Regions from separate parts of the Hydrogenispora ethanolica genome, predicted to be linked through region 1. Evidence: riboswitches for the same ligand, from Rfam matches in the RefSeq annotation. Region 1 holds a riboswitch; the other holds the start of a gene.
What was found. Region 1 has a riboswitch for glycine ahead of EDC14_RS22405 (pyridoxal phosphate-dependent aminotransferase). Riboswitches for the same ligand answer to the same signal wherever they lie in the genome.

Region 2: it holds a riboswitch for glycine, as region 1 does, so the genes downstream of both, gcvT (glycine cleavage system aminomethyltransferase GcvT) here and EDC14_RS22405 (pyridoxal phosphate-dependent aminotransferase) in region 1, are expected to answer to the same signal.

Annotation. Positions count from the first base shown of each region.
Region 1 covers NZ_SLUN01000039.1:35,553-40,155, forward strand. The annotation lists gene EDC14_RS22395 (SDR family oxidoreductase) at 58-831, shown strand; gene EDC14_RS22400 (2-hydroxyacid dehydrogenase) at 1,104-2,066, shown strand; glycine riboswitch at 2,114-2,221, shown strand; gene EDC14_RS22405 (pyridoxal phosphate-dependent aminotransferase) at 2,448-3,641, shown strand; gene EDC14_RS22410 (ROK family transcriptional regulator) at 4,494-4,603, shown strand, end outside.
Region 2 covers NZ_SLUN01000002.1:71,523-76,125, reverse strand. The annotation lists gene gcvPB (aminomethyl-transferring glycine dehydrogenase subunit GcvPB) at 1-287, opposite strand, end outside; gene gcvPA (aminomethyl-transferring glycine dehydrogenase subunit GcvPA) at 284-1,621, opposite strand; gene gcvT (glycine cleavage system aminomethyltransferase GcvT) at 1,618-2,715, opposite strand; glycine riboswitch at 2,860-2,962, opposite strand; gene EDC14_RS01920 (hypothetical protein) at 3,154-3,561, opposite strand; gene EDC14_RS01915 (C40 family peptidase) at 3,659-4,372, shown strand; gene EDC14_RS01910 (putative glycoside hydrolase) at 4,475-4,603, opposite strand, start outside.

The DNA of each region.
Region 1 (4,603 bases):
GTGCCCGAAGTTCAGCTTCTTCGGGCCTTTCTTTCCGATATGAAAGGGGATATCAGCATGAAAGAGTTTAACGGTTTTGATAAAAACTTTAATCTGGATCAAAAAGTCGCGCTGGTCACCGGAGCCGCCAGCGGGATCGGCAAAGCCATCGCCACGCTGTTCGCGGAGAAGAACGCCGCTCTGATTCTGGTGGACCGGCTGCCTGAAGTGAAAGAAGTCGCGGCTTCCCTGGGGGAACTGGGCGTAAAAATCCTGCCGCTGGTGGTGGATGTAACCAGCAATGAAAGTATCCGCCAGATGGTTGGCGATAGCATCAAGACCTTCGGGAAGATTGACATCCTGGTCAACTGCGCCGGAGTGGTATTCCTGGACGACGCGGAGAATTTGCCGGAGAATGATTGGGATAAGACCATGGCCATCAATTTGAAGGCGCCGTTCATGATCGCCCAGGCGGTGGGGAAAACGATGATTCAGCGGAACGGCGGAAAAATTATTAACATTGCCTCCCAAGCCGGGGTGATCGCCCTCGACAAGCACGTTGCCTATTGCGCCAGCAAGGCCGCGATCATCGGCATGACCAAGGTCTTGGCCATTGAATGGGCGGAATTTAACATTCAGGTCAACGCGGTGTCGCCCACCGTGATCCTGACGGAACTCGGCAAGAAGGCCTGGGCGGGCGAGGTCGGAGAAGCGATGAAAAAGAAGATTCCGGCCGGCCGGTTTGGCTATCCGGAAGAGGTCGCCGCCGGCGTGGTCTTCCTGGCCAGTGACGCGGCTGATATGATCACCGGGGCCAATCTGGTCATCGACGGCGGTTATACCATCCAATAACCAATGGTGTTTGACGGGGCTGTCTTTCCGAACCCAAAGACAGCCTCATTTTATTGTTCATTGAAAAAATCTCCTGGCTGTGGCGAATTGGAAAATACGGCTTCCTCTAAAACGCAATCCCGCATTTGAAAGCTTGATAGGCTATGACAGGCCGCGTGGAATACTCTTGTTGCACCGGCAGGAAATTGATTTCATCCGTCGAAAAATGAGAGGAATTCTAACCATTGCGGAGCATAATTTATCTCAGAGATAGGAACCGGAGGGTGTTCGTCATGCCGAAATGGAACGTTTATGTGACCCGGATGATCCCGCAGCCGGCCATCGAGCGTTTGCAGCAACACTGCGAGGTAACGGTCAATTCCGAGGACCGGGTTTTGACCCGCGCGGAGTTGCTGCGGGAGGTGGCGGGCAGGGACGCGGTGCTTTGCCTGCTGACGGATACGATCGACGTCGCGGTGCTGGATGCCGCAAAAGGAGCCAAGATCTTCGCCAATTACGCGGTGGGCTATAACAACATCGATCTGCAGGCCGCGAGCGACCGGGGGATCCTCATCACCAACACTCCGGGGGTATTGACCGATACTACCGCCGAACTGGCCTGGGCCCTGCTTTTCGCCGTGGCCCGCCGGGTGGTGCCGGCCGATCAATTCACCCGGGCCGGCCGTTTTGAGGGCTGGGGCCCGATGTTGTTCCTGGGGCAGGATGTCACCGGGAAAACGTTGGGGATCTTCGGCGGAGGCCGGATCGGGAGCGCTTTCGGGAAGAAAGCCAAGGGATTTGAGATGAAGCTGCTCTACTGCGACGTGCAACGGAATCCGGAGTTCGAAGCCGAAACCGGCGCCGAGTATGTGACCAAGGAAAGATTGCTCCGGGAGTCCGACTTTGTTTCGCTCCACATTCCGCTGCTTCCCGAGACCCGGCATTTCATCGGTGCCGCCGAGCTGCGCCTGATGAAGCCGACCGCCATCCTGATCAACACCTCCCGGGGACCGGTGATTGACGAAGCCGCCCTGGTGGACGCCTTGTGGAACCGAACGATCTGGGGCGCGGGGCTCGACGTTTTCGAAGCCGAGCCGGAATTGGCGCCCGGCCTGACGGAGCTGGACAATGTGGTCATCCTGCCGCACATCGCCAGTGCCACCATTGCGACCCGGACCCAAATGGGCCTGATGGCGGCGGAGAATATTCTGGCGGCGCTGCGCGGCGAGACTCCGCCCAACTGGGTCAACCGCTAAACCGTTTCCGGGCGGGCATTGCACCGATAACTGAATATCGCTTTTGGATGAACGATACGGGAGAGACCCGCCCGGGGCGGGAGCCGAAGAAGCAAGCAACGGAAAGGGGTCAACTTTCCGGCGAATCTTTCAGGCAAAAGGACCGTATCCGGACAGAACTCTGAAAAGTTGACGTTCGGCCATTGCCATTCGCCGCGGCAAGAATGGGGAAGGCAAATCGCCTGAGCGTCATACCGAAGGAGCAAAACCCCGCCAAGGGCGCGGGGCGGAAACTCTCAGGTCAGCAAACAGGGCATAGACTTTGGTCATGCGCTGTTTTTTTTATCCGCGAATGCGGCTGAAGGGATCCCGGTTGGCGAAAATCAAAGGAGGGGTCATGGAATGGAAAAAGCGAAACGTATCAGCAGGCTCGGCACGGAAAACGCCTTTGAGGTTCTGGCGGTCGTGAACCGACTGGTGAAGGAGGGCCGGAGCATCGTCAGTTTCTGCATCGGCGAGCCGGACTTCGACACCCCGGCCCATGTCAAACAGGCCGGAATGGAGGCGATCGCCCGGAACGAGACCCATTACGGCCCGTCGGCGGGCCTGATTTCTTTCCGGGAGGAGATCGCCGCCTATATCTCCAGGACGCGGGGGATCGCCGTGGACCCGGAGGAAGTGGTGGTCACGCCCGGCGCGAAGCCCATCATCTTCCACGGGATCCTCGCCTGCGTCGATGAAGGGGACGAAGTGATCTATCCCAATCCCGGTTTTCCGATCTACGAATCGATGATCAACTTCGTGGGGGCCAGGCCCGTTCCTGCGGCCTTGCTGGAACGGAAAGGCTTCAGCTTCGACTTGGATGAGTTTCGCCGCTTGATCACGCCCAGGACCAAGCTGATCATCTTGAATTCGCCCCAGAATCCGACCGGCGGCGTCTTGAGCCGGGCCGACCTGGAAGCCGTCGCCGAACTGGCGATCCGCCACGATCTGTGGGTCATCTCCGACGAAGTCTACTCGCGGATCCTCTATGAAGGGGAGTTTGCCAGCATCGCCTCGCTGCCGGGGATGAAAGAGCGGACCATCCTGATCGACGGCTTCTCCAAGACCTACGCCATGACCGGCTGGCGGCTGGGCTACGGCGTGATGAACCGGGATCTGGCCAGGGACATCGCCCGGCTGGAGACGAATTGCGAGTCCTGCACCGCCACGTTCACGCAATATGCCGGGTTGGAGGCGCTGCAAGGGCCGCAGCACGCTTCAGACCGGATGGTGCAGGAGTTCAAGGAACGGCGCGATCGGATCGTCGACGGCTTGAACGCTATCGAAGGGATTCGCTGTTTGCGGCCGCAAGGCTCCTTTTACGTCTTCCCCAACGTGACTGAGGCTTGCCGCAGGCTCGGCTTCAAAGATTCCAAAGCGCTCCAGGAGTATCTGCTCTTCGAGGGCAGCGTGGCGGTACTGCCCCGGACCTCCTTCGGCCGGAAGAATGACGGCGAGACCGAGGAGTACATCCGGCTTTCCTACGCCACTTCCAAGGAGCAGATCCGCGAAGGGCTGCGTCGGATCAAGGAGGCCCTGGAAAGACGGGCCTGACTCTCCGGGCCGGAGCCGCCATTCCCGAATGATCCGGCAATGATGGCGGCCCTCCCGGGCCGGCGGCTCCGTGAAAAAACCTTGGCTCCTTCCGGAGCAAGGTTTTTTTATCGATGGGGTTCCCGGCTTTCCCGGCGTCCAACCGCGGCTCGCCCAAGCCGCCGCGCGGCGCAGGTAGCGCTCCATTGAGGGGCGAAAGGAAGCGGTTTTCCAACTGAATGAGCATGCGCAATCACTGCGCGAGCGTGCCCAGTTACTGAGCAAGCAAGCTTAGTCACTGTGGAAGCATGCCCGGTTGCTGCGTACCCATGCGCGGTAACCGCGCGACCATGCCCGGTTGTTGCGCATGAATGCACAGTCACTGTACGAGCATGCATGGTTACCGGGTAACCATGCACAGTTACCGCGCGAACATGCGCAGCTGCCGGGGAAGCATGCCCAGGAACGATGAGAGTATCGTCGGCAATTCCGGGAGCTTCTTCGGCAACGGCGCGGGCGGCGTTCCCCGGATTCCATGGCCAAGGGGGAGGGACCGGTCCCGACTGGCGTTACCGCACCACCATATTTTCTCGGCGCAAAGCTGCGGAGAGAGCGGGATCTTGAGACTTGACGTTTCCGGCCGGAGAAGCTAATATGAAAATGAAGTTACTTTTTTAGATAGATAAACAAAGTCGATGCGGCAACGGGACGATCCGCCGGCCGGCTTCACAACCGGAAGGCGTTGGCCGGAGGATCCGGCCGGGGGAGGACTCTGATGACACGGCGCGCGAGGACGGGTCTCATGGCCTGGATGGCGCGGGTCTCTAGTTTCGAGCCGCGCGACTGGAAACACGGAGCGGATGGGGCGATAGCATGAAGTGGACGAAGACCGCCAGCCATAGCCGGGACCTCAAAGTGCTCAACCGGATGCTGGCACTCAATACGATTCGGCTGCACGGGCCGATTGCCCGTTACGAAGTGGC
Region 2 (4,603 bases), on a different contig from region 1:
TGGGCCCATTGAAAGCCGGGGATTTCGGCGATATCCTCATTGATTTTGGGGTTATATTTCATGGTACAGGAACCTAAAGGGTAAAAGCCGGAGTCGACCCCATGGTTTCTGCGGGAAAGTTCGGTGTAGTGGCGTACGATATCGATCTCGGCCAATTCTGGCATCCGGGGAGTTCCTTGGCGTAGCTGTTTTTCGACCGCGGTGTCGAGCGGTGCGGCTGGAACATCGCTTGACGGTAAAGTCCAGGCAGTTTTTCCGGGGACGGATTTTTCAAAGATTAAGCTCATCCCAAATCCCTCATTTCGGTACAGAATCGATCCAACTGTGTTTTCGAGAAAATTTCGGTTGCACAGACGAGCAGAGAGTGGTCGAGCGCCGGATCAAAGCGGCCTAGATCGAGGCCGGGCATGATGCCTCTGGCCGCCAAACTGTGAATCAGATCGGCAGCAGGACGAGAGGTATGAATCGCAAACTCCATAAAAAACGGTTGCTCGAACCGTAGCGGGAATCCGGCCTTGTTAAGCTCTGCCGCCAGATAATGGGCGTTGTCATAACAACGCTGGGCCACCTGGTGCAGGCCTTTCGGGCCTAAAACTCCGAGGTAGATTGCAGCCCGCAAGGCGCATAAGGCTTGATTGGAGCAAATATTGGAAGTGGCCTTTTCCCGCCGGATATGTTGCTCGCGAGCCTGCAAAGTAAGCACATATGAAATCCGGCCGTCCCGATCGAGCGTCTCTCCGACCAAACGGCCGGGAATGCGGCGCATGAAACGTTCCGAGACGGCCATTAAGCCTAAATAAGGTCCGCCATAGGAGAGCGGCAATCCCAGCGGCTGACCTTCTCCGACCACAATTTCGGCCCCGAGACGGCCGGGAGCTTCAAGCAGTCCTAAGGTTAAAGGTTGCACGTAGCTGATGGGAACCGCTCCGGCTTGACGGGTCAATTCAATCAGACGCGACAGATCCTCGAGGATTCCATAGCGATTCGGGTTTTGGATTACAACTGCGGCGCATTCTTCACTTAAGGATTTGGCAAGGTGTTCTATTTCTTGAACTCCCGCCGGACAGGGAAGGATGATGATTTCAACGCCACTGTCCCGCAAATAGGTGCGCACCACCTCGATGAGAGAGGGATGAAGCGTTTCGGGCAATAAGACCTGATTGCGGCGAGTCTCTTTCAATGCCATTAAGACTGCTTCGGCCAATGCCGTGGGTCCGTCGTATAACGAGGCGTTAGCAACCGGCAGACCGAATAACTCGGAAATATAGGATTGAAATTCGAAAATGGCTTGGAGCATTCCTTGGGAAAGCTCGGGCTGATAAGGCGTGTAGGCGGTATAAAACTCAGAGCGTTTGGCGAGATGGTTGACAACCGCCGGGATATAGTGCTGATAAGCTCCGGCACCGAGAAAGGAAAGTTCGGGAAGGACATTCATTTCGGCAAGCTGATGGAAACCAGTACTTAACTCTAACTCCGATTGAGAAGCGGGTAGATCGAGGGGCTTTTTTAAGCGCAGTTCCTCCGGGACCTCGGCCAGTAATTCGGCGAAGTCGGATACGCCGATGGTATCGAGCATCGCGCGTCGCTGGCCGTCGGTCAATGGCAAGTAAGGATGGTTCATTGGGCAGCTCCTTTCGAACGAGAATAAAAAGGCAGGGACAGGAAACGGGCAGTTAGAAGTTTGCCCCGGATTTCAATTTGGAAGGGGTCCGTTAGGTCGGAAGAATGTTCGACCAACGCTATCGCTAAGTTTTGGTCAAGGGTCGGAGCATAACTCCCGGAAGTGACCCACCCGACCGGAAGATCTTCTTGAAAGACCCGGAATCCGGAGCGGGGGATGCCCCGGTCGACCATGGACAGCCCAATCAGTTTCCGGAAACCGCCGCTGGCTTGAATGGCGGCCAAAGCATCTTTTCCGATAAACTCGGGTTTTTCAAATTTTACAAAGCGGGACAGACCGGCTTCCAAAGGATTGATCTCTGCCGATAACTCCTGCCCGTACAAGGGAAGCCCCGCTTCAAAACGGAGCGTATCACGGGCACCCAACCCGATGGGCTTGATTCCAAAGGAAGCTCCTTCGTCCATGAGAATCTCCCACGCCCGAACGGCGTTTTGGGCCCCGAGGTATATCTCAAAGCCGTCTTCGCCGGTGTAGCCGGTCCGGGAGATCAAAACCGGGAATTGCGCCAAGCGGGCTTCGGCGATAAAATGGTAATAGCGCAATGAATCCAAGGGCTGATGCAGAATTTGTTCCATTAACAATTGGGCTTTCGGTCCCTGGATAGCCAGCTGTGCAGTCTGGGTTGAAATATTCTCGATGGAAACCCGATGTCGGGAACGGTGAGCCACCAACCAATCGAAGTCTTTCTCAATATTGGAGGCATTCACCACGACCAGAAAATCGGTTTCCGTCAGGCGATAAATGAGTAAATCATCGACGGTGCCGCCATCCTCATAACAGAGCGGCGAATAGCGAATCGCTCCCGGTTGCAGCGTGGCGATGCGGTTGGTGACCATTCGGTCGAGAAACGCGGCGGCATCCGCTCCGCTGACCTTGAACTCCCCCATGTGGGATACGTCAAAGAGGCCGACGCTCTGCCGCACCTGGCGATGCTCATCAATAATGCCGCTGAATTGGACCGGCAGATCCCAGCCGTGAAAGTCGACCACTTTGGCGTGATGCCGGGCATACACGGGAAATAAGGGTGTTTTCATGCGATAACTCCTTTCAACTTTCGTCGCGTCGGGACAAAATAAAAAGACAGGGAAAGACAAATGCCTTACCCTGTCCGCTTACCAGAGAGAATCCCATCCAGCGATGGTTACCCCGTAGGTGTCCGCACGGACTCTCCAGAGTGTGGTCCGATTACGGTCATGGAACCTGAGAGATTCATTGGGTCAAATGGCTCTTGGCCCAACTTGCTCCTTCGGTGGCCTCATGGCGCTCTCCCGTAATCATCATCCCATCATTCAACCAAAAGTATTCGGTGTTTCCTGGAAAAATCCTCTCGGAATCGTATAGTCCCGAAATTTTTTGGTCCCCGCTTGAACCTTCAGGGGCGCAACGGCGTCAAACAAACATTGGACAAGTGGGGAAGCTTCGGCAAGCCAATCTGCGTCCTGACTCGGTTGTCAAAAATTCCTTTGGGTGAATCAATGCTTCGATGTATGAAGGTTCCGCCACCGCGCGCAAACTAGGTACAGCAAGATAGCCAAGAGACCGATCGTGAAAGGTACCGTAAAAATTTGGAGGTATTCCCGCAACCCCCAATAGGCGGAAAAGCCGAAAGAGAGAAACCACAACGGCAGGTAGCCGACAAAACTGACGATAAACGGCGCAAGCCAGCGCGAAACATCCTGATAACAAGCTATCGTGCGCAAAGCTAAAATTAATGAAAAAATTGGACTTGTTAGCAGGAGAATGGAATAAATCCATAGAAGTGTATCCAGAGATTTGGGAACATTCCATTGAACGCTGGCTAGAAACAAAATGATGGGCACCACCAACAGCAGCAAATTGTAAGCGAGACAAAGCAGGGTGTTGTAAACCAGTCGCTTCACCGGGTTCCACCTCCTTTACGTTATATATGAGGGATTTTTGCCTCTAGAACACTTTTTGAGAAACAGCGGAACGTTATTTTATAAATAAGGAGGAGTCATGCGCAAAACATTATTCATCGCAATCGTGTTACTGCTGGCGATCGCCACGCCGACTCTTGCCGAAAATACTTCCATGCGGGGACTGGTCAGCGCCGACAAGGTCAACTTCAGGTCCGGACCCGAGATGACCGCCGCAGTGCTCGGAAGTTTAAGGTTTGGCGAGGCCGTGACGATTCTGGAAAGTCAAAAACCCTGGGTGAAAGTAGAGTTGGCCGACGAGCGGCAAGGCTGGATTCATGAACAATTTTTAGTCGTCGGCACCGCCGACGGCAAGAGTTTGCGCGCCTTACGCGGGGCAACGGAGGTTGTCAGCCGGGCCCGGAGTTATATGGGGACCCGTTATATTTGGGGCGGCGGTTCGGTCCGCGGTTTTGACTGTTCGGGTTTTACAATGTATCTTTACCGCCAGATCGGCTTGGAATTGCCCCATAATGCCGCCGCTCAAATGACGAAAGGAACGCCTGTTTCCCGGGAGAACCTGCGCCCTGGCGATCTGGTATTCTTTGCGACGATGGGATCGGCCACTGTCAATCATGTCGGGATCTATATCGGGGATGGCGACTTTATCCACGCTTCGTCGGGCTTCGGAGCGGTTCGGATCAGCCCCTTGAGTGAAGGCTATTATGATGTCCGTTATCGCGGCGCCCGCCGAATCCTAGAGAATGCGCCGCTCAATTTCGCGGATCTGCCCCAAGAATCCTCCGAAGAATAAACGTTTAACAGTTCTTCCGGAAGGGATTTCCTGATATAAGTTTGCAAATCAGCAAAAAGAAACCGAGCAGGCATGCCCGGTTTCTTTTTATTGTTTTCGGGGTTATTTCGCGGGATATTTAGAGGCGTCATAACGGTTGCTGGGATTCCAGAATAGCCAGTCCCGAATGCCGTTGGCGTGTAACGCTTTGATTTGCAGCTCCAATTGCTCCCGCCCGTAAGGATTGCCGAG